Linked DNA regions of Congzhengia minquanensis. The protein of the gene in region 1 interacts with the protein of each later gene in a pairwise test. Links are inferred from orthologs where the notes say so. Each region holds a gene or a part of one and is shown on either strand. Other genes may lie near its edges. The genes, in order: rplK and prmA.

Evidence for each region.
Region 2: the proteins of rplK (region 1) and prmA interact in binary tests that used the Escherichia coli proteins (3 or more experiments, as listed by UniProt). The link is inferred for Congzhengia minquanensis from one-to-one orthologs.

Annotation. Positions count from the first base shown.
Region 1 is NZ_JACRSU010000004.1:56,694-68,679, forward strand. What follows is about bases 4,751-7,547. They hold rplK (50S ribosomal protein L11), read right to left. Parts: upstream 6,464-7,547; coding sequence 6,038-6,463; downstream 4,751-6,037. Other genes in these bases: rplJ (50S ribosomal protein L10), read right to left, coding at 4,751-5,093; rplA (50S ribosomal protein L1), read right to left, coding at 5,278-5,973; nusG (transcription termination/antitermination protein NusG), read right to left, coding at 6,643-7,164; secE (preprotein translocase subunit SecE), read right to left, coding at 7,253-7,465; rpmG (50S ribosomal protein L33), read right to left, coding at 7,502-7,547. In the rest of the region: H8698_RS10480 (S-layer homology domain-containing protein), read right to left, coding at 1-291; H8698_RS10485 (aldo/keto reductase), read left to right, coding at 443-1,384; H8698_RS10490 (glycoside hydrolase family 88 protein), read right to left, coding at 1,427-3,205; H8698_RS10495 (helix-turn-helix domain-containing protein), read left to right, coding at 3,309-4,118; rplL (50S ribosomal protein L7/L12), read right to left, coding at 4,164-4,538; more of rplJ, read right to left, coding at 4,593-4,750; more of rpmG, read right to left, coding at 7,548-7,651; murB (UDP-N-acetylmuramate dehydrogenase), read right to left, coding at 7,904-8,812; hprK (HPr(Ser) kinase/phosphatase), read right to left, coding at 8,840-9,763; H8698_RS10545 (ACT domain-containing protein), read left to right, coding at 10,156-10,425; H8698_RS10550 (PFL family protein), read left to right, coding at 10,437-11,795; H8698_RS10555 (hypothetical protein), read left to right, coding at 11,823-11,986. UniProt on the Escherichia coli protein: Forms part of the ribosomal stalk which helps the ribosome interact with GTP-bound translation factors.
Region 2 is NZ_JACRSU010000001.1:265,682-277,727, forward strand. The notes cover bases 4,920-7,776. They hold prmA (50S ribosomal protein L11 methyltransferase), read right to left. Parts: upstream 6,904-7,776; coding sequence 5,935-6,903; downstream 4,920-5,934. Other genes in these bases: malQ (4-alpha-glucanotransferase), read right to left, coding at 4,920-5,771; thrC (threonine synthase), read right to left, coding at 6,914-7,776. Outside these bases: H8698_RS01280 (hypothetical protein), read right to left, coding at 1-223; H8698_RS01295 (polysaccharide deacetylase family protein), read left to right, coding at 984-1,769; H8698_RS01300 (GIY-YIG nuclease family protein), read right to left, coding at 1,790-2,047; H8698_RS01305 (haloacid dehalogenase-like hydrolase), read right to left, coding at 2,060-2,665; H8698_RS01310 (DMT family transporter), read right to left, coding at 2,678-3,583; H8698_RS01315 (alpha/beta hydrolase), read right to left, coding at 3,580-4,323; more of malQ, read right to left, coding at 4,338-4,919; more of thrC, read right to left, coding at 7,777-8,410; H8698_RS01335 (glucose-6-phosphate isomerase), read right to left, coding at 8,498-9,853; H8698_RS01340 (pyridoxal phosphate-dependent aminotransferase), read right to left, coding at 9,874-11,067; H8698_RS01345 (dipeptidase), read right to left, coding at 11,181-12,046. UniProt on the Escherichia coli protein: Methylates ribosomal protein L11.

The DNA.
Region 1 (11,986 bases):
TTTCAGGTTTTCAAAATATTGAATCGGAATATCTTTGTTATCTGTGATTTTTATCACGGAATTGTTTTGAAACGTATAGGCCGAAACAATTGCTTTATCTCCGGCTATGAGCTCCGGCGTGCCGTCATAATCTAAGTCGGCCAAAATATATTTTGTTTGGCTTTTGGTCGGAATTTGGCTGATAATTCTTGTATATTCCGCTTCCCACGGCTGTTCGTTTTCAGAAAATACGCCTGCAGGAAAAGACAGCATAATCAAAACAAACAGGAATATTGCAATGAGCTTTTTCAATTCCATTCCTCCATCAATTCATTCATTCTTCAATTATATATTTTTTTGTTATAAAAATCAATGTTTTTCGCAAAAAAGAGGCTAAGCTTTTCAATTTTATTGACACCAAAATCTCCCTTTGATATAATAAACAGGAAAGGAAGTGGGTTACATGATAAAGCTTTTTAACGGAATCAATGAGGTCGCCATGCAGAGGCTGACGTTCGGCCCGAACACTTATGGCGACGAGGAGAATATGGATAAATATTTAATGTTTCTCGACATGTACACCGAGGCCGGCGGAAGCAGTGTTGACACGGCAAGGGTTTACAGCGGCGGTCAGACCGAGGAGGCCATTGGCAGATGGTTTAAAACCCGGAAAAACCGCGATAAAATTGTTCTCACAACAAAGGGAGGGCATCCACCGGCAGGGGATATGCATAAGCCCCGGCTGGACAGGGAAAATATCTTTTCTGACATAAAGGCCAGCCTGGCGGCGCTGGGCACAGATTACACCGATGTGTATCTGCTTCACCGGGACTGCCGCGAAATGCCCGTGGGCGAAATTGTAGACACCTTAGACGAACTTGTGAAAACAGGGTTGGCAAAGGTGTGCGGCGTGTCGAACTGGAGAACGGACAGAATAAAAGAGGCAAATGAATATGCAAAGCAGCACAGCAAGGCGCGCATCTGTGTGAGCCAGATAAACTATTCCCTGGCAGAAACCACGCCGGAGCGATTGGGAGACGATACCTTAGTGTGCATGACCGATGCAGAATTCAATGCCTATATGGAAATGAAGCTTCCGGTTATGGCGTTTTCTTCCCAGGCAAAGGGCTTTTTTGCAAAGCTTGCTGCTGGGGAGGATTTAAAAAGCAAAGCAATAGAACGGTTTTTAACAGAGGAAAACTTAAAGCGGTTTGAGCGGGTAAAAGAAGTGGCAGCACAAACGGGTCTGTCGCCGTCTGCGGTGGCGCTGAGCTTTCTTACCTGCAATCCCCTGCCCATATCGGCTGTGTTTTCCTGCAGAACACAGGAGCAAATGAAAGACACGTTAACGGCAATGAATGCAAAGCTGGATGAAAAAACAGTGGCATATTTAGAAAAGGGCTGAACATAAAAAAAAGCGGCATAGATTTTTCTATGCCGCTTTTTTTTATTGCACCTTAATTTTAAGTGTGACCTGCTGATTTTTAGGAATAGGAACACGTAAATGTGCGGACAAAAAGCCGCCGCAGGGGTGGAAAATCCGCTTGCCAATGGAGGTGTCGTGTGTGATAGGCTGAGAACATGTAATGGTAATAACGGCATTTTCGCGTTTTAACTGTGCTGCAGGGCCGCATACCGTTAAAGCTTCGGTATTTCTTGCAATCAGCGGAAGAATATAAACCGCGTCCTCTGCTGTGGTTGCCGCACAAATTTCAAATATACTGTCGCCAAGCTTATATGTAATCTGAAACCGTTCCGTTCCGCGCAGAAGAAAATTTTTTAAAACGCCTTGCGCGTTGTAAACCAGGGTAGTTTTATCCTCTAACGCTGTAATATTTGCAGTGGTGTCCAGGGTGTTTCTAAACACTTCTTTTCCGCGCTTCAGTTCTAATCTCGGAGTTTGACAAATATCGTTAAAATATGGCGGGACTTGCATATTCAAGTTCTCAACCAAATCATATTCGTTTATACTGGCCGCTAAAATTACGCCTGCCTTATCATTCCAAAGCATGGTCAGGGCGCCTCCTGTGGGTGTTGTTGATGCATTTAATGCATTAAAATCATAACAGGAAAAGGACGCTTTAAAATGGCCTTTCGCGGCCAGCGTTACATTCACAGAAGAAAACGTTTTCATCCCCTTGCTGGTTTCTCTGGGCAGCAGTAGGTCTTTATCCCGCTTCATTTTTGATTCAATCAGCGGAATCAGCGACTTGGCATGGCAGAAGGTGTGGTGAATGCACGTCGGAAGCCGCGCGTCTGCATAGTGTGGCCCGCCGGTCAGCAGGCCATTATGGGTACTTTTTTTATAAAGTAAAAAGTTTCTGTGTGCAGCTTCTGCATACAGCGCATTGCGGTCTGACAAATAAGCGTAGGCGCCCTGACAGCCATCAGAGGTTCTGCTGCCGTAATAGGTCCATTTGGCGCTGCGTGATCCCCAGCTGTTGTCCCATGCGCCGTCTGGCAGCATAAAGGACAGATGCGCGTCCATGGAGCGAAGTAAGGCTTGCTCCACAGTTCGGTCTTCACCAATATATTTTAAATATACCGCAAGGTTTGGCAGCGATTCCTCCACATTGTAGCCTAAGTCCACACCCCGGCAGCCCCGCGGAGTGATGCCGTAAGAATCAAGCCCCTGGGTTTCGCCGAAAATTAAACCGTCCTCCCCAATATGGTTTATGGCATAAAGCGCCAGCTCGCGTGCCCTTTGTTTATATTTTTCCTCACCTTTCACTGCCCATGCAACAGCCATTGCGGCGGCAGCCGCAATCCGGTAATTGATGTTGCAGCTTAGATTTTCGTTAAAATTTTTATAAATAAAATCTAAGGTTTCACAATATGATGCATTCCATTCCTCCCATTCGATAGGGCAAATTACATCCTTACAATGATAAAGAAGCTCGCCCAGCTGTATGTTAAAAAAGACGGTGGTTGCAAACCAAAGACAATTGGGGTCGTTTAAAAAGAAGCCTCCCGGTCTGTGGGTGTTGTGTTTTGTCCAGCAATACACGTCCTTTGCCGCTTCGTAATATTTTTTATCCCCTGTTTTTTTATATAGATAAATAAGAGGGTACATGCAATCGTTAATTCTTCCGTGAATTCTGCCGCAGGCAGGACAAAAAATACCGCCGTAAATGGCAGGGGATTGCGGCTCTTTCATTTGTAATTTTATAAGAGTGTCACACCAGGTTTTTAAAATCTTAAAATAGTCGTTTTTTTCATAATTCATGTAATATCACTCCTTAAGGTCAATTATACTTTAAAATACGAAAAAGTACAATTGACAGCAGTATCATAAAATTGTATAATAGACCCATAGAAGGAGATGCAGTATGGAAAAAACAAAAAATGTAGATGTAATGCTTGAAAGAGAGCTGCCAACGCCTTTTCGGATGTTCCATTTATTTGAGCGCAAGCCGCACTATGAGATGGACTTTCACCAGCATGAAACATTTTACCATGTTAATTTGGTGCTGTCAGGGGAGGTTCGGGTAATCTGTAAAAATGAAACGGCAAACATACACCAAAACCAGGTTTTTGTAGTGCCTCCGGGGCTTATTCACAAGCTTCAGTCAAACGGCGGATACAGACAATTCGGAATTGATTTGACGCTGGAACATAAGCAAGAAGAACTTGCCGTTCTTGCCAGGGGAGCATTTGAAAATCAGTTTACCGTTACGCCGGTTCGGTCTGTAACGGAACGTTTTTCATCTCTTGAAGAGAAAATGCGGAATCCCATGCCGCTGAATTTGCTAAATTTATTAAATTTTGCAGAACGGATTGTAATTGATACCATGGAGGCAGTATTAAACCAAAAGAAAGAGTCATTTTCAGAAAAAGTTACAAAAATTTTGCAGGAGCGTGACCCATTTCGTTTAACGGTGACGGACATTTGCCGGCTTTTAAATTATTCCAAAAGCCAGATTGAGCGGATTTCGAATAGGGAATTGGGCTGTGGCATGATGGAATATATCAACAATATCAGGATGAATGAAATCTGTACATTGCTTCGGTGGTCTGACATGCCCCTTGCGCAAATTGCAGAAAAAACGGGACTTTATGATGCGAGTCATCTAATTACATTTTTTAAACGGCACATGGGAACGACACCCGGCAGATACAGAAAAGACAGGCAAAAATAAACCGTGCGGCTTTTTGCTGCCGCACGGTTTTTAGATGTAATAAAATTATTTCAATGTAACTTTTGCGCCAACTTCTTCAAGTTTTGCTTTGATTTCGTCAGCTGTTTCTTTACTTGCAGCTTCCTTAATTACTTTCGGAGCGCCGTCAACCATTTCTTTTGCTTCTTTTAAGCCAAGGCCGGTAACTTCACGAACAACCTTAATAACCTTAACCTTTTCGCCGCCAACTTCTGTCAGCTCAACGTCGAATTCAGATTTTTCTTCTGCAGCAGCAGCTCCGGGAGCAGCTGCACCGGCAACAGCTACAGGAGCAGCCGCGCTAACGCCGAATTCCTCTTCAATTGCTTTCACCAGTTCTGATAATTCCAGAACGGAAAGCGCCTTAATTTCTTCAATCATAGCAGTAATCTTTTCGCTCATTTTAATTTTCCTCCTAATTTAAATTCGTAAAAATACGTTAAATTGTTTTTTCGTTTAAGCTGTTTCTTTCTGTTCACGAACAGCGTCGATTGCCCTTGCAAGGCCTGCGATTGTTGCGTTCAAGCCACCTGCCAGCATAGCATAAAGCGTGTCTTTCGAGGGGATTTTGCTCAATGCGTCAATCTCTTCTAACGACATTGCCCTGCCTTCCATAAAGCCGGCTTTAATTTCAAACACTTCGTTATCTTTTGCAAATTCAGCTAAAACGCGCGCCGGAGCGACAACATCTTCAAAACTGAGGGCCAAAGCCGTGGGGCCGTTTAAAATTTCGTCGAATTCGTTAAAGCCCGCGTCGTTTGCCGCACGTTTTGTCAGGGTGTTTTTCACAACCGCATATTCAATGTTTGCTTCACGCAGCTTGTTTCTAAGCTGTGTGTCTTCCTCAACCGTTAAACCGCAGTAGTCGACAAAAACGCCGGCAGCCGCTGTTTTCAGCTTTTCAGAAAGGTCAGCAACCATTTGCTGTTTCTGCTGTAAAACTTTTTCACTTGGCATGATTTTTCACCTCACTGTGTAATAAAAAATAAAAGGCTTTTCTCCGCAAACGAAGAAAAGCCCTAAATCACCTTTAAAGCGTTTCCTCGGCGGGCAAATTTAAGCCGATAACGGCGCCTGCTGTCTGCGGAAAATATTTTACTAAATCAAGTATACCAGAAATTTGTTTCTGTGTCAAGCAAAATTAGTCAGACAGTTTTGTCTGGTTAATTTTAACGCCGGGGCCCATGGTAGAAGCTACGACACAGCTTTTAATATACTGGCCCTTTGCTGCCGCCGGCTTTGCCTTAATGATGGCAGAAAGAAGAGCGTTAAAGTTTTCGCAAAGCTTTTCTTTGCCAAACGAAACCTTACCCACCGGGCAGTGGATGATGTTGGTTTTGTCCAAACGGTATTCCACTTTACCGGATTTAATCTCGTTAACGGCCTTTGTAACGTCCATTGTAACCGTGCCGGCTTTCGGGCTGGGCATTAAGCCTTTCGGGCCCAAAACCTTACCTAAACGGCCTACAACGCCCATCATATCGGGTGTTGCAACAACAACGTCGTAATCAAACCAGTTCTCGTTCTGAATTCTGGGAATCAGTTCCTCAGCGCCTACAAAGTCTGCGCCTGCGGCCTGTGCCTCGTCAGCTTTCTCACCTTTGGCAAACACCAAAACACGGGCAACCTTACCTGTGCCGTGAGGCAAAACAATGGCGCCGCGAACCTGCTGGTCTGCGTGTCTTGAGTCAACGCCCAAACGAACGTGAACCTCAACGGTTTCGTCAAATTTTGCTTTAGAAGCTTTTACAACCAGGTCCAAAGCTTCGTCAGAGTCATAGAGCTTTGATTTTTCGATGAGCTTCGCGCTCTCTTTATAATTTTTTCCTCTAAACATTCTGTTTCCTCCTTCTGTGGTCAAACAAGCGAATGTTCGCTCTCCCACTTAATTAAAAATCGAATTAGTCTTCGACAGTAATGCCCATGCTTCTTGCAGTTCCTGCAATCATGCTCATGGCAGCTTCAATGGATGCTGCGTTTAAGTCAGGCATTTTCTGTTCAGCAATCTGTTTTACAGCGTCTTTGCTGACCGTAGCAACCTTTGTTTTGTTGGGCGTACCCGAAGCCTTGTCGATTTTAGCGGCTTTCTTTAACAGTACAGCCGCCGGGGGAGTTTTTGTGATGAATGTGAAAGACCTGTCAGCATAAACTGTGATAACAACAGGGATAATTAATCCTGCGTCCTTTGCTGTTTTTTCATTAAACTCCTTCGTGAACTGAACGATGTTTACACCGTGCTGACCCAAAGCAGGACCAACCGGGGGAGCCGGAGTAGCTTTGCCTGCCGGAATCTGCAGCTTGATGTAACCTGTGATTTTCTGTGCCATTTTGTGCACCTCCTCTTTAACAAATGTGGTAATGGCGAACAGGATTTTTAAATTTCCCGTCCTCCCACACGCGGAAAACCCCGCGCAGGGCAGCAAATATACTGCCCGAAAAGGCATTTGCCCGAAAGCAGACCGCCTTTATAAAAGCCGGCGGAAGCCCGCCTGCGTTTTTAACAACATTAGTTTAACACTTCAATTTGTGAAAAGTCAAGTTCAACTGGCGTTTCGCGGCCGAACATGGAAACGATAACGCGAACGGTTTGTTTTTCGGTGTTAATTTCGTCCACCACGCCAACAAAGTCGGCAAATGCACCGTCGGTAACGCGGACAGACGAGCCTGCGCTGAAATTAACCTCAACAACCCTGCGTTCAATTCCCATGGAATGAACCTCTTCCTCGGTTAAAGGAACGGGTTTCGAGCCGGGGCCAACAAACCCCGTAACGCCGCGTGTGTTGCGGATTACATACCAGCTGTCGTCTGTCATAATCATTTTCACCATGACATAGCCGGGCAAGAGCTTTCTTTGCACAACCTTTTGTTCGTTGCCCTTCTGCTCCACAACCTCTTCCATCGGAACCTGCACCTCTAAAATCAAATCCTGTAGGCCGCGGTTTTCAATGGTTTTTTCCAAATCCGTCTGAACTTTTTTTTCATATCCTGAAAATGTATGAATAACATACCATTTTGCGTCTTCAGCCATATTTGTCCAAAAGAAGCAAAGCCTCTTTTTGCCTCCTTTTCCCATGCGCTTTTTTCTTCACAGCGTCATGTGTTATTAAAACAGCTGTCTACTTCATAAATGAGAGCAGATACGTGAACCCGAGGTCAATTAAAGAAATAAATACGCCCAGCAAAATAATGAATGTAATTACAACGCCGGTGTTATTTCTAACTTGTTTAAAGCTTGGCCAAACGATTTTTTTGAATTCAGACTTCATTTCACGAAAATAGGTTGCAACTTTGCCGGGGCCCTTTTTTGCTTTCTGTGTAGCTTCTGCCATATCGTTCACATCCTTACAATTAGTTTAAACGGAAACCTATTTTGTTTCCCTGTGCAGCGTGTGCTTTTTGCAGAATCTGCAGTATTTGTTAAGCTCCAGTCTGTCGGGTGTATTCTTTTTTTCCTTCATGGTGTCGTAATTTCTCTGTTTGCACTCTGAACATGCAAGAGTAATTCTTGTTCTCATATGGAACGCCTCCTAAGCATTTTTGTTATTCTGATCCGTTATAGGTGTTTTTTTTTGTGAGCAAAAAAAAAAAAGAACCTATCCACTTCAAGCACCCTATACTATACCATAAACACAGGTTTAAGTCAAGTGTTTTTTTGCAAAAAACCAGATATTTTTGCGCTTTTCCAGGTGTTGTGGCAAGTTGCAGGCCGCCTTCAAGATGTTGTGTGGAAGCCGTGCGGAATTAAATAAAATTCCGCACGGAATTCTCTATCTTCCAATCACTTTTACTTCCGGCTCCAGCGTCACACCAAACTTTGAAAACACAGTTTCCTGCACTTTTGCAATCAGCCGCACCACATCTTCACAGGTTGCGCCGCCGTTGTTCACAATAAAGCCCGCATGCTTTTCTGAAACACCTGCGCCGCCTACGCCTGCTCCTTTCAGTCCCGCGTCTTCAATGAGCTTCGCGGCAAAAAAGCCCTCCGGCCGCTTGAAGGTGCTGCCGGCGCTGGGTTTTTCCAGCGGCTGTTTCTCTTTCCTTCGGGCGTTTAAATCCCGCATGGAAGCCAAAATCTCGTCCGGATTTTTAGGCGACAGGCTCATTTTGGCAGACAGAATGAATTTTCCGCCGGCGGAAAACACGCTGTGCCGGTAAGAAAAATCGTGCTCGCTGCGGGAAACGGTTTGCATATCGCCGTTTTCATCTAAAAACCTTGTCTGAGTCACAACATCTTTCATTTCCCCGCCATAGGCCCCGGCGTTCATAAAGACAGCGCCGCCTAAGCTGCCCGGAATTCCCGAGGCAAACTCCAGCCCGGAAAGAGCGGCCCGCTGCGCGGTTTTTGCAAGCTTTGCCAAGGATGTAGCCGCGCCGGCTTCCAGTTCGGTGCCGGAAGCCTTGGCATAGTCAAACGCGCCGGACAGCCGGAACACCACGCCGTCAATCCCAGCGTCGCTGACCAAAAGGTTGGAGCCTGCGCCAATCAGCAGAAACGGCACGTTTTTGCTCCTGCACAGCTTTACAAGGCGGGAAAATGCTTCCTCCCCCGCCGGTTCCACAAATAGGTCCGCCGGACCGCCGATTTGAAAGGTGGTATATCGGGACATAGGAACGTTTCGTTCCACATTTACCGGCTGAATTGCCAAAACTTCCTGAACAAACGATTCTGTGACCATAAAAAATTCCTTTCTATGTTATATAACTTATACGCCCATCTGGTCTAAAAGCCTGTCGTTTAATTCCTGTGCGGCGTTATAGCCCATTTTGCGCTGCCTCTGGTTCATGGCGGCAACCTCCACGATAATGGCCAGGTTCCGGCCGGGCTTAATGGGAATGGTAAGCGACGGCACTTTTATGCCTAAAATATCGGTGTGCTCTGTTTCAATTCCCAGCCTGTCATAGGCTTTGCCGTTCTGCCAGTTTTCCAGGTTAATGACCAAATCAATGTTTTCCGTATCTTTTACAGAACCCATACCAAAAATACGCTTTACATCCACAATTCCTATGCCGCGAAGCTCAATAAAATGCCTGATAATTTCTGGTGCGCTGCCCACCAGCGATTTGTTCGACACCCGTTTAATTTCCACCGCGTCGTCGGCAACCAGCCTGTGTCCCCTTTTCACCAGCTCCATGGCGGTTTCCGATTTTCCAACGCCGCTTTCTCCCAAAAGCAAAATCCCCTCGCCGTAAACCTCCACCAAAACGCCGTGGAGCTGTGTCATTGGGGCCAAGGCCACGTTTAAATAGAGAATGATGGCGCTCATAAACCGGGATGTGCTGGATTTTGTGCGCATTACCGGACGGCGGTATTTCTCCGCGCAGGCAATCAGCTCCGGAAACGGCTCTAAATTCCGGGTTAAAATTACCACGGGAATGGGCTCTTTCATTAAACTTTCCAGTGCGGAAAACCGTTCCTCAGAGGAAAGGGATTCCAAATATGTATATTCAACCTTGCCAATGAGCTGAATCCTGTTGGGGTCAAAATATTCATAAAATCCGGCCAGCTGCAGGCTGGGGCGGTTTACGTCGGCAACGGTAATCTCCACATTTTCATACCCTTCCGGCGTACAGATTAAATCTAAACCATATTCTTGAATAATTGCGGACAGCTTCACAGAATGTGCCATAAAAATCAAATCCTTTCTTTGCATTTTGCAAATGCTCACTTATCTATCATTATACACTAAATTAAAACATTTTAAAAGAGAAAATTTTATTTATGTATCAACATAAAAAACAGACATATGGCATTAGGTGCCTTAAATTTAGGCAAACAGCTCTAAATGACCAAAAAACAGACAAAAGCTGGTTCTTTGTCTGTTGCCGCAAAGAGAAATGACTGTTATAATTAAGAAAGAAAAAGATGGTAAAAAGTGCATAAAAAACAAAAAGATGGTTTTGATACTTTGTTAGAAATTTAACTGGACTTTTAATTTTAAAAGTAGTATTATAAAATGTATTAATTAACATAGGAAGAAAATAATAAAATTACGCATTTTAGCGAAGTTAGGAGTAAACAATGAAAGCAGTTATTACCGTAGTAGGAAAAGACCGCACAGGAATTATTGCCAAAGTGAGCGGTTATTTGGCAGACCGCAGTATCAATATCCTTGATATCTCACAGACAATTATGCAGGATTTGTTCACTATGATAATGCTCGTGGACACGCAGGAGTCGGGTATTCAGGCAAAGGAGCTGAGCGCTGATTTAAAGAAAATCGGCGAGGAGCTTTCCCTTACCATCAACATTCAGCATGAAGGTTTGTTTACCTCCATGCACAGGGTGTAAGGAGGAGACCAATGCTTGACAGAAACGATATTATGGAAACCATCAAGATGATTTCGGAAGAACATCTTGATATTAGAACCGTCACAATGGGAATTTCCCTTTTAAGCTGCGCCGGAAGCGACGCCGACGCTGTGTGCGAAAAAGTATATGAAAAAATTACAAATGCAGCAAAAGATTTGGTGGCGGTTGCAGAGGACATTTCCGTCCGCTACGGAATTCCGATTATTAATAAACGGATTTCCGTTACGCCGGTGTCTTTGGTGCTGCAGTCTGAAAACCCGGCGGATTATGTAAAGCTGGCCAAAGCGTTAGACCGGGCGGCAAAGACCACCGGTGTTAACTTCATCGGCGGGTTTTCCGCCCTTGTGCACAAGGGAATGACGAAAAGCGAGCAGGCCTTAATTTCCGCAATTCCTGAGGCACTTTCCCAAACAGAGCTGGTTTGCTCCAGCGTAAACGTGGGCACCACCAAGGCGGGCATTAACATGGACGCGGTTGCGCTGATGGGTAAAATTATAAAACAAACCGCTGCGTTCACAACTGACACCGACGGGTTCGGCTGCGCAAAACTGGTTGTGTTCTGCAACAGCGTAGAGGACAATCCGTTTATGGCCGGCGCATATCACGGTGTAGGAGAAGCAGAATATATTATAAATGTTGGCGTAAGCGGCCCCGGCGTGGTAAAGTGTGCGTTAGAAAAGGTGAAGGGCGCAGACTTTGAGATTGTGGCGGAAACCATTAAACGCACGGCGTTTAAAATTACCAGAATGGGCCAGCTGGTAGCCCGGGAGGCCTCACGCATGTTAGGCGTTCCCTTTGGCATTGTGGATTTGTCCTTAGCGCCCACGCCGGCCGTTGGCGACAGCGTAGCATATATTTTAGAGGAAATGGGTTTGGAACAGTGCGGCACCCATGGCACAACTGCGGCTTTGGCACTTTTAAACGACGCAGTGAAAAAGGGCGGCATTATGGCTTCTTCCTTTGTTGGGGGCCTTTCCGGCGCGTTTATTCCCGTCAGTGAAGACGCAGGTATGATTGAGGCGGCCAAAGCAGGAACCCTGTCTTTAGAAAAGTTAGAGGCCATGACCTGCGTTTGCAGCGTGGGGCTTGACATGATTTGTATTCCCGGCGAAACAAGCGCCGAAACAATTTCCGCAATCATTGCAGACGAGGCGGCAATTGGAATGGTGAACAGCAAAACAACCGCAGTGCGGATTATTCCGGCTCCCGGCAAAAAGGTGGGAGACATTGTGGAGTTCGGCGGCCTTTTGGGCACCGGGCCCGTGATGGCTGTGAACGATAAAAAAAGCGCAGACTTTATTAAACGGGGCGGAAGAATTCCGGCTCCGCTGCACAGCTTTAGAAATTAAGGCAATGATCCATAGGAGGTGGACGGTTTGCAAAAGGTTTTAAACAGCATCTTTTTCATTGAGAAAAAAGCACAGGAGATGGTGGAAGACGCCCAAAGAGAGTGTGAATCTATTTTTGAAGACGCAAAAAAAGAAAGAGAAACCATCAAACAGGACATTGTAAAGCGGCAAAACGCCAGACTGGAAAAGAT
Region 2 (12,046 bases), on another replicon or contig:
GGCTCTTTTCTTCGTTCTTTTCAAGAATAACAAATGATACAAGGGTTTCTTTATGCAGATAATTTTCAAGCTTAGGATCTACATCAACAGTATATGGATTCAACTGCGAAATTGTCCAGCCTTCTTCTAATAATTTATTTATGCGCACGAGATATTTATTGTCATTGATATCGTTTTGTTCGGTATAATCCCGACTGTTGCTGATATAAACTATTTTTTGCATCTGCTACCCACCCTATCATGTTATTAAAATGTTGGTGCGAGTGACGGGACTTGAACCCGTACGTCTACGACACACGCCCCTCAAACGTGCCTGTCTGCCGATTCCAGCACACTCGCTAACAGAAATATATTATACTATCAAACACATAAATTGTCAAGTATTTTTTTAATTTTACCGTTTTATTGACAAACATTTGTTTCAATGATATAATAAAAAAGTTGAGTAAGTCAGATGGTTGCGGGAGAATTGTTTCTCACGAGGAAAGTCCGGGCTTCGCAGGGCAAGGGTGCCGGGTAACTCCCGGTGGAGGCGACTCTAAGGACAGTGCAACAGAAATAGACTTCCTGCATAGCTTTCTGTAAAGATTGAATTGTACAATATGTGCCTGTGCAGGTAAAGGTGGAAAGGCGAGGTAAGAGCTCACCGGCGCTGCGGCGACGCTGCGGCCATGTAAACCCCATCCGAAGCAACACCGTATTGGCTTACGCAGGCTTAGCCGGCCCGGCATGCCTGTGTTTGGCGGTGGCTTGAGCCGTGCAGTAATGTGCGGCCTAGACAGATAATCATCAAATACAGAACCCGGCTTACAGATTTGCTCAACAAAGTGAAAATTTGCGCTCTGTTATAAGAGCTTTTTGGGAATGTCTGCTTGGCATTCCTTTTTTGTTACAATCCTGTGGCAAACACGCCTAAGGGGTTGTTTTTTTCTGTCGAAAATGATAAAATAGTGACATTCTTTTATATAGGAGGCAATTTCGCTGTGAAACATTTAAAACTGGCCGTTGTGCTTTTGTTTGCCGTTGTTGTGCTGACGCTTGACGCCTCTCCTGCCTGCGACGTTTTGGCGGAACCCTCGGTTCCCGTTTTTATGTACCACAGCATCAGCGACGTTCCTGTGGGAAAAGACGAGGCATTAAGCGTTAAGGTGAAAGATTTTGAACAGCAGCTCGCCTACTTAAAGCGCATGAAATATACCGGCATTTTTGCGGAGGAACTACCGGAGGCAGGAAAAACCCACCGCCCCGTTGTCATCACCTTTGACGACGGATACATCGACAACTACACCACTGCTTTTCCACTTTTAAAAAAATATGGCCTAAAAGCAACTATTTTTGTGGTTTCAGACGAGATTGGGAAGCCCGGACGCATGACTGGCGCCCAGCTGAAAGAAATGTCTGACAGTGGTTTGGTAAGCATCCAGAGTCACACGGTTTCCCATCAGAATTTAAAAAACCTGACCCATGATGAAACGGAATATCAGTTTTCCCATTCAAAAGCTGTCATTGAAACCGTCACTAAAAAACCCGTGCGTGCGCTGGCAGCACCAGGCGGTTTCTGGTCGAAAGATTTAGGCGAGCAGGCCTCCCGCTATTACGACATCGCTTTCCGCTCCTTTGGATGGGGAACATGCAAACGGGAAAACCGCTTTCGCGTTCCCCGGGCAGGCATATTTCGCTCGAACACCCTGGCCGAATTTCAAGCCATCACCCGGGAGCGGTCGCAGACCGCAATTCGAACAAGCGATGAAGCAAACGACCGCGGTTAAAACCACACTTTTGGCAGCGGTTATAACCGGCCGCTGTTTTGTTGTTCAATCAGTTTTAGCTTTTGGCTCTTTTTCAACTTTTTCACGGCGCATTCGCGCTTTAATGCGTCTGACTTGTCTTCATAGGCCTCGCTGTAAACCAGACGTACGGGAAGCCGGCTTTTCGTATATTTTGCACCCCGGCCGCTGTTGTGGGCTGAGAGTCTCTTTTCTAAATTGTTGGTATAGCCGCAGTATAGGGTGTTGTCGCGGCAGGCGAGCAGGTAAACATAAAACATTTCTCTCCCCCGCTATCCAATGTGGTTCAGCGCGAATTCTTCGCAGCTGGTTCCGTCAATCAGTTCTAAATCTTCGCCCTTTACCATATATGTTCGGTTTGCTATTTGCATCATTGCGGCGTCATTTTTCGAGTCGGTATAAAAATTTTCTATTTCCGCACCGGGAAACCGACTGTAAAAAAGCTGCACCTTGTTTTTCCGGTAACAAATTTTTTGAACCTCTCCTGTATATTTGTCCACCTCTGTGGCCAAATAGTTTTTTACGCCAATGCGGGAAAATAGCTCCTCCAGCAAAAAACCAATAGACGCGGATATGATAACGTCGTCTTCCCGTCTGGAGCAAAGATAAAAATGTTTTATCTTGTGCTGATTTTTATCCCAAAAATCTTTTATTAAAAAATCAATGTCTTTCAGCTGAGATAAATAGTTTTGGGCGTGCTTCTCTGCAATCTTTTCAAACTCCTCCGTGGTAATGCGGCAAAACTTATACTTTAAAAACGCTTTAACCACCACAAACAAGTAGCGAATGAGCTTTGGCTGTCTGCGCACGCTGTAGAGGTAAAAATCGAAAACGCTTTCCCCGTCGTAAATGGTGTTGTCGAAATCATATACGTTCATAAATGCAGTCCTTTAATTTATAGTTTGCGTATGCTGTTCGGAAGGCTCCATTTGTTTTGTAGGCATGGAGGCAAGCACAGAGCCGGCCACCACTAAAATTAAAGCGGCAAACACCTTTGGCGCCGGAGCAATTCCATTGATGAAAAACGCCGCAAAGGGCGTTAAAATGGGTTTTATAAAAAACGCTGTGGAAGCCGCCGTGGCGGAAGACTTTTCCATGGCCCTAAAAAATGCCCAGTAGCCCAGTCCTGTAACGGCAATTCCTAAATAGAGCATAATTCCAATGGTTTTGCCTGTGGTGAGGCCGGAAAAAATGCTTTCACCAGTGAACAGCAAAATGACCAGTAGCACCAGGCTGCCAAAAAAGAACGAAAATCCGGTTTGGATAACGCCGCTTAACTTAGCAGAATATTTTTTGCTCAAAACCGTATACAGGCTGAAGGTTAGCGCCGCGCCCACGGCAAGCAATATTGAAACCACGTTTGTGCCGGAAGAAAAGTCTGCTAAAACAAGCACACCGGCAATGCACAAAACCATTGCCAAAGCCTTTTTTACCGTCATCTTTTCTTTTAAAAACACCGTTGCCAATAAAATGGTGAACACAGAGTTAGAGCAAAAAATGATGGCGATTAAAGCCGGAGAGTCCGCCTTTAAAACAGCCACCTGCAGCATCAGCATGCTGATACAGATGCATAAAACCCCCAAAAGAGCCAGTGTGATAAAATCCTTTGCAGAAAGCTTCATGTTGTTCTTGCGCAGTTTTGTAACAGCAAAGGGCAGCAGCATTGCGCCGCCGATAAAAAACCGGATAAACGTCATGGCCAGGGGAGAAACGTCTGCTGCGATGAGCTTGCTGACTGGCTCTAAAGTGGTAAACAAAACTGCTGTAAGCAATATGTAAAAAAACGAATTTTTCAACGTGCGTTCCTCTTTTCTATGAAGTCGTAAATCATTTGCGCAAAAATGGGCTGGGAGCAGTAGGAACAGTGCTCGCTGTTCTCCATCAGCTGAAATGCGATGTTTTCTTTTGGGTAACCGAAATGGTTCATGGTGGAAAGCAAAAGCTGCGTCTGCTCATACCGGTTTTGCATATCGTCGTCCGAAACAATTACCAGCACAGGCGGCTCGCCGCTGTAGTCATTAATATGGAAGATGGGGGCACAATCGTCTATGATAACCCGCCGTGGGTCTTCTCCACGCTCCCTTAAAACGTTAAAGTGGGTTGTTGGCTGGCCCGCGTCGAACACAAAGCCTGCAAAATCGTTGGGCGAAAGTTGAAAGGGCGCCAAATATTTTTTGTCGAAATACAACATCATGGCAATGTATCCGCCGGCGGAGGAACCACCGGCAAATATTGTGTCACTGCCGCCATATTCTTTGATGTGGTCTTTTACCCATGCAAGGCTTGCCGCGCAGTCGCGGATAAAGTCGGGAAACTGCGCAAAGGGATAGAGCCTGTAGTTTACCCGCGCAACCGCAATATTTTTGTCAATTAACCCGGCAAATTCATCAATGCACTCCCCTTTTGAGCCTGATTCTAAACCGCCGCCGTGGAAATAGACAAACGTCTTAAAGTTTTCTGTCTCAGGCAGATACAAATCCAGCAGCTGTCGTTCGTTGTTTGTGTCGGCATAAGCAATGTTTTGAATTGTCCTCATAATTTTGTCTCCTTTTATGTGCGTTTATAAAGTTCGTTCAACTGTTTAAATTTTTCTTTGTCAATAGCGTTTAGTTGTTCCTCCGTCACGCGGTATTGCCAGTTCCCGTCCGCCTTTCCGGGAATGTTTAAGCGCGTGTCCGAGCCGTAGCCCAGTAAATCCTGAATGGGCAGAACAACAAGCCCGGCGTGGCTTGCAAACATGGTTCGCAAAATTGCGTCGTAGCCTTTCTCCCAGTTTTCGTCGGTATAGCCGCAATATCTTAGCATATGCCGTCGCGTTTGGGGATCAAGCTCCCAAAGGTAGCCCAAAAGAGTATTGTTGTCGTGAGTGCCGGTGTAAGCCACGCAGTTTTTTGGATAATTGTGAGGCAAATGTGGTGTGTCGCCGCCACCCATAAAGGCGAACTGGAACACCCGCATGCCGGGGAAACCGCTGTTGTTCACTAGATCGATAACCTCCTGGGTAATGTCGCCCAAATCCTCTGCGATTACGCTTCTTTCCCCCTGAATTTGGCGAATTGCTTCCACCAGCTCCATGCCCGGGCCTTTTTCCCACTTGCCTTCGCGGGCTGTTTTCGCGCTTCCCGGAACCGCCCAGTAAGATTCAATTCCCCGAAAATGATCAATTCTTACGCTGTCAAACAAGGAAAACATGTGCATCATGCGCTCCCGCCACCATGAAAAGTTTGTTTCGCGCATTTTGTCCCAGTTATAAATAGGGTTACCCCAAAGCTGGCCGTCCTGCGCAAAATAGTCCGGCGGAACGCCGGCAACGCTTGTAGGACGGTTATTTTCGTCCAGCAAAAACAATTCTTTATTGCTCCAAACATCCGCGCTGTCCAGCGACACATAAATGGGCATGTCGCCAATCAATTTCACGCCGCGGCTGTTGGCGTATTGCTTAATTTCGGCCCACTGGGTGAAAAAGTGGAACTGAATAAACTTCCAGGCAAACAGTGTATCTTTGTCCATTTCAAAATTGGTCCATTCATACCAGGGCGCCTGGTGGTTGGCCTGCTTTAACGTCATAAACTCACAGAAGGCTTTTAAGTGCGAATCATTTTCAATGAACGTTTCAATCTCCTGAACATTTTCCGCCCGCTGCGAAGCCACCGTCAAAACAGAAACGCGGTTGTGGTAAAGCCGAACATATTCACAGCTAAACGGCGTTTGCTGCCGCTGGGAGCTCATCTCCCCGTCGGTTAAAAGGCCCTGATGATACAGCGTATTCAAATCAACAAAATAGGGGTTTCCGCCAAAGGCAGAATAGGATTTATAAGGCGAGTTACACTCGTCAATCATACAAAACGGCAAAACCTGCCAATAGGTAAAGCCGCAGCTTTTTAAAAAGTTTATAAATTGTTTCGCTTCTGTTCCGAAGCTTCCGATGGAATATTCACCGGGAAGCGACGAAATGTGCATTAAAACTCCGCTTTTACGTTCCAAAAATATACACAGCTCCTTAATTAAATTCCTCCTGCCAGCCCTTGCATAAGTCAATGTAGGAGGCGGCTTTCGCTGTCGTAAAAAGCTCGTCTGGTTCAATTGCGTGTTTATTGACTGTTTTACTGAAAATTACTCCCAAAACAAGCTGTCTTGGGAGTAAATGTCATTTAATATATTGCAGTGCTACCCAGCCGCCCTGTTCCTGCCGGCCGGTTAAGGTTAGCCCTGTTTTTTCGTATGCAGCCGTCACATCGGCTTCGCGCTCTTGAATAATGCCTGAGGTTATGAACACGCCGCCGGACTTTAGAAGTTTTGGAATAACCGGCTCCATGCCGATAATCACATCTGCCACAATGTTGGCCAACACAATGTCATATTCTTTGTCGGCTACCGCACGAAAAAGCGCTTTGTCGCTGACAATGTCGCCGGAAAACGTGCGGTATGTATTTAAGTCTATCCTGTTACGCTTTGCGTTTTGCACTGCAATTTCCACCGCATTGGGGTCAATGTCCACCGCTGTGGCGTCTTTTGCGCCCAAAAGCAAAGCAATGATAGATAAAATTCCGCTGCCGCACCCCAAGTCTAAAACAGACATTCCGGGTGCTATGCGCTGCTCCAGGCCCTGAATGCATAGCTGGGTGGTGTGATGGGAGCCTGTGCCGAAGCTCATGCCCGGGTTTACAGTGAACACCGTGCGGTCTGTCGGCTCGGTTAAGCGTTCCCACTCAGGCAGAATCAAAATTTTGTCGCCTACGTTCATCGGCTTAAAATATTGTTTCCAATTTTCCGCCCAATCCTCCTCCTTCATGTTGGCAGAGGTGACAGAAAGAGCGCCATATTCGCCTTTTTCGTCCATAGCGGCCAGGCGCTTTAAGCCCTCGGTGACCTGTGTGCGCATGTCGGCGCCGCAGGCGTTGTCCGTAACGTAAAATTTCACGCAAGTATCGCCGCCAAAAGCCGACATCAGTTCTTCGTCCACATAGTCCCATGTGCTGCGGTTGGCTTCTAAAAAGCAATGAAAATCTTTCGCATCTTCTATCTCCATGCCCGTAATGCCGGCGTCCATCAACACGGCACAAACAGGCTCAATGCCCTCTGTTGTGGTGGAAATGCGAAGCTGTATCCAATCCATGAAAATCCTCCTACGCCAAATTCAGCATTTGGCTGACAACGTCGACCATCTCGTCTTTTTCACAGGTGGTTCTGAAAATCACCGGCTTTGTTTTCAGCTCGGCCAAAGATTTTGGGATTGACGCCTGGGCTGTTTCGGCAAGCTCAGCTAACTGCGTAAAAGCGTCCCCTGTTTCCGGCGCGCCTTTTATGGCTGTTAACACGCTGTCTGAGAACTTAAATGGACTTGCGGTGGAACAGATCACCGTTTTTGTGGCGTCGCCTGTTTCTGCCGCATATTGGTTCAACACCCGTTTGGCCACAGCCGTGTGGGTGTCCATTACATAGCTGGTCTCGCGGAATACGCGGTTAATTTCGTCTAAGGTATCGTCGTCGTCGCAGAATCCACCCCAGAACGTTTCCAGAATTTTTTGTTTCACGCCGGCAGACACTTCATATTTTCCTGTGGATTTTAAATTTTCCATCCACGCTTTCACCTGCCCGTCGTCACCGTTGGTGGCTAAAGACAAAAGACGCTCTAAATTGCTGGAGATTAAAATGTCCATCGAGGGGGAAACTGTGGTTTTAAAGCCGCGGTTTTTGTCGTAGACGCCGGTTTTGATAAAGTCTGTCAGCACGTTATTTTCGTTAGAAGCGCAGATAAGCCTGTTCACCGGCAGGCCCATTTCTTTTGCATAATAGGCCGCCAAAATATTTCCAAAATTGCCGGTGGGCACTACAAAATTAATTTTGTCCCCCAGCTTAATTTCGTTGTTTTTCACTAAATTTGCATAGGCTGAAAAATAGTACACCACCTGAGGAACCAGTCTGCCCCAGTTTATGGAGTTTGCGCTGGACAGCATAAAGCCGTTTTGCGCCAGCATTTCATTATAATCTTTGTCAGTGAAAATCTGTTTCACGCCGTTTTGCGCATCGTCAAAATTGCCGCAAACCGCCGCAACGTCTACATTGTTGCCGTCTTGGGTTACCATTTGCCGTTTTTGAATGTCAGAAACGCCGTCGGCTGGGTAAAACACAATAATTCTTGTGCCGGCTACGTCCTTAAATCCTTCTAACGCCGCCTTGCCCGTATCGCCCGAGGTTGCCACCAAAATGACCACCTCTTTGGTTTCGCCTGTTTTATGAATGGACTTCAGCAGCAGGTGGGGCAGAATTTGCAGCGCCATATCTTTAAACGCGCAGGTTGGGCCATGCCACAGTTCTAAAAAGTATGTGTTTTGGTTCAGCTTGAAAATAGGGGCGATTTCCTCCGTTTCAAATTTTTCGCGGCTGTAGGCGCGGTTAACGCAGGTGGTAATTTCCTCCTGTGTAAAATCCGTCAAAAACCGGCTTAAAATGTCCACCGCCCGTTCGTTATAGGTCATGCCGCAAAGGGACTCAATTTCAGACAACGAAACCTGTGGAACCGTTTCGGGCAGAAAAAGACCGCCGTCGGGCGCAAGGCCGGTTTTAATTGCCATTGCAGATGTTACTTGTGTGTTACTGTCACGGGTGCTGCGATACTGCATTTTTCAATCCTCCGAACCGCTGGGCAATGTTTGATGCTTGCGGTATTTTTTGCTGTTAGGTGTATCAATCAATTCAAAATTAGTATATCACATGCCAAGTCTTTTTTCAAGTGCTTCTTTTTCCTGCTCAAAGCCAGGTTTTCCCAGCAGGGCAAACATGTTCTTTTTATAGGCTTCCACACCGGGCTGGTTAAAGGGGTTTACGCCGAGAATGTAGCCGCTGATGCCGCATGCCTTTTCAAAGAAATAAATCAGCATCCCCAGATAATATTCGTTAATTTCTGGGATATTCACAACCATATTCGGCACGCCGCCGTCGTTGTGTGCCAGAAGCGTTCCCAAAAATGCCTTGTTGTTCACAAAGCTCATGGTTTTTCCTGCCAAAAAGTTTAATCCGTCGATGTTGTCCTCTGTTTCGTCAATGGTCACGTCGTCGCTTGATTCTTCTACATTCAGCACAGTTTCAAACAGAACCCTGCGCCCGTCCTGAATATACTGGCCCATGGAGTGCAGGTCGGTAGAAAAGTCAACAGCAGCCGGTAAAATTCCCTTGCCGTCTTTTCCCTCGCTTTCGCCATAGAGCTGCTTCCACCACTCGCCAAAATAGTGCAGTCTTGGCTCATAGTTCACCACAAGCTCCGTCTGCTTGCCCTTGTTGTATAAAATATTTCTGATTGCCGCATACATGTAGCAGTCGTTCGTCTTTAAGTCGCAGCCTTCATATTCTTTCACAGCCGCCTGTGCGCCCGCCATAAGCTGGTCGATGTCCGCGCCGGAAACAGCAATGGGAAGCAGGCCAACGGCAGTCAGCACGGAAAACCGGCCGCCAACGTCGTCCGGCACGACAAAGGTTTCATAGCCCTCGCTGTCCGCCAAATTTTTCAGCGCACCTTTTTCTTTGTCGGTTGTGGCATAAATTCTTGATTTTGCGCCTTCCTTGCCATATTTCTTCTCCAAAAGCTCCTTAAACACACGAAAAGCCACAGCAGGCTCAGTGGTTGTGCCCGATTTGGAAATAACGTTCACAGAAAAGTCCTTCTTCTCCACAAATTTTAAAAGCTGGGAGAGGTATGACCCGCTGATGGAGTTACCGGCAAACAAAATCTGAGGCGTTTTCCGTTCATCTTTGGAAAGCAGGTTATAAAAATTGTTGGAAAGCATGTCAATGGCCGCTTTCGCACCCAGATATGAACCGCCGATGCCGATAACAATCAGCACGTCGGAGTCACTTTTAATTTTTTCTGCACTCATCTTTATGCGTGCAAATTCTTCCTTGTCATAGTCGAAAGGTAAATTGAGCCAGCCAAGATAGTCGCTGCCCTCCCCTGTTTTTTCCGTCAGGGTTTTGTGGGCGGCTAAAACCTGCTGTTCCATGGCCTCAATTTCCTCTCGGGAAACAAAATTTAACGTTTTTGAATAATCAAGTTTAATGCTTCTCATTATTTTCTCTCTCCTTAAAGTGTTTATTTAAGTTCCTGGGCCAAAAACGTTTCTAACCTGTTTAGGCCCTCCACTATGTTTTCCATGCTGGTGGCGTAAGACCATCTTACAAAATCGTCAGCGCCGAAGCCGCTGCAGGGAACTAGGGCAAGCCCGGCCTTCTCCAGCAGCACGTCGGCAAAGTCGTCAGACGTATGAATGGTTCTGCCGCCGAGTAGTTTTCCCTTAAGCTGGGAAATGTTCATCACTACATAAAACGCACCGTGGGGATTTCTGCAGGACACTCCGGGAATGGAGTTAATGCGCTCCACCATATAGTCCCTGCGCTTTTGAAACTCCGCTTTCATGCGGGCAATTTCTTCCTCGCCGCCGTTTAAAGCCGCAACCGTTGCTGCCTGGGCAATGGAATTGGGGTTTGACGTGGCGTGGGACTGCAAATTGGAAATTGCTTTTGCAACCTCCGGATGGGAAGCGCTGTAGCCAATTCTCCACCCCGTCATGGCGTAGGTTTTCGACACGCCGTTAATGATGATGGTCAGGTCCTTAATTTTATCGTGAAACGAGGCAATGCTCACATGCTTGCCTTCGTAAATTAAATGTTCGTAAATTTCGTCGGCCACAACATAAATATTATGTTTTACCGCAACCTCGGCAATGGAACGAAGTTCTTCCTCTGTGTAAACCATGCCGGTTGGGTTTGAGGGACTGTTTAAAACCAGCGCCCGGGTTTTGGGGGTAATTGCGTCTTCAAACTCTTTGGCCGTGAACTTAAACTCGTCTTCTTCCTTTGTTTCGATAATCACCGAAACACCGTCGGCTATTTTCACCATTTCGGGGTAGCTCACCCAGTAGGGCGATGGGATAATCACTTCGTCGCCTTCGTTTAAAATTGCCATGAAGGTGTTCACTAAGGCGTGTTTTGCGCCGTTGGTTACGACGATTTGGTTTGGCTCATAGTCAAGGCCGTTTTCCCGCTTTAATTTGTCGCAGATTGCGCGGCGCAGTTCCATAGTACCTGCGGCGGGGGTATATTTGGTTTTGCCGCCGGCGATAGCCTCAACCGCAGCTTTTTTAATATAGTCCGGCGTGTCGAAGTCCGGCTCGCCGGTGCCAAAGCCCACAACGTCAACGCCCTCTGCCTTCATCTGTTTAAACTTTGAGTCAATCGCCAAGGTTGACGAAGGACTGATGCTTTTCACTTTGTCTGATATGTACAAGTTAATCGCCCCTCTAAATGATTTTTCAATGAAACACGGTTTCATTTTATCTTTTTTATCTCTTCTATTTTAATATATCCGGCGTAAAAATGCAACAGAAAATACAAATATTTTCATTTTTCTATTCTTTCCATAAAGTTTACCATGTTTTTGTGGGTGATTTTGTCAATTAATGCATCACTGTAGCCGCAGCGGGACATTTCGTTGAACAGTTTTACATAGTCCTCCGCGCCAAAAAAGCCTTGCGGCAGTCTGTCTACCCCGTCAAAATCGGAGCCAAGCCCCAGGCTGTTTTCTCCGCCTAAAGATAAAATGTGGTCGGTGTGGCGCAGAACGTCTGTTACGTCAGCCGTTTTGCCGTCCGTCAAAAAATCGGGATAGATATTTACGCAAACCATGCCGCCGGACTGCACAAGAGCGCAGATTTGCTCGTCATTTAAATTTCTCCTGTGACCGCACACAGCCGCTGCGTTGGAGTGGGAGGCCAAAACCGGAGCGTTTGTGTGCTCTAAAACGTCCCAAAAGCCCCTGGGCGTAATGTGAGACACGTCCACCATCATGTGCAGGCGGTTCATTTCCCGCACAACGTCTTTGCCAAAGGCTGTTAACCCTGCGCCCCGCTCAGACGCAGCGCCGTCGGTTACGTCGTTATTGTCGTTCCAGGCCAGGGTAATTGCTCGCACGCCCAGCCTATGAAACATACGCAGAGCGGAAAGGGAGCCGCAAAGCGCCCTTGCATCTTCAATGGCAAGAACTGCGCCGCGCTTCCCGCGGGCCAGCACAGAATTTAGTTCTTCTGCCGTTCTAATTTCTTCCATGTATTCTTTGTTTTTTTCAAGCTCGCACTTAAGCCTGTCAATGATTTCCACCGCACGCAAAAGGGGGTTTTTTTCCCGCTTGCTGACCCAAGCCGCGTAAAACTGAACGTAGCTCTGATAGCCTTTCATTTTTTCAATGGACAAATGCCCCGTGTTTGAAA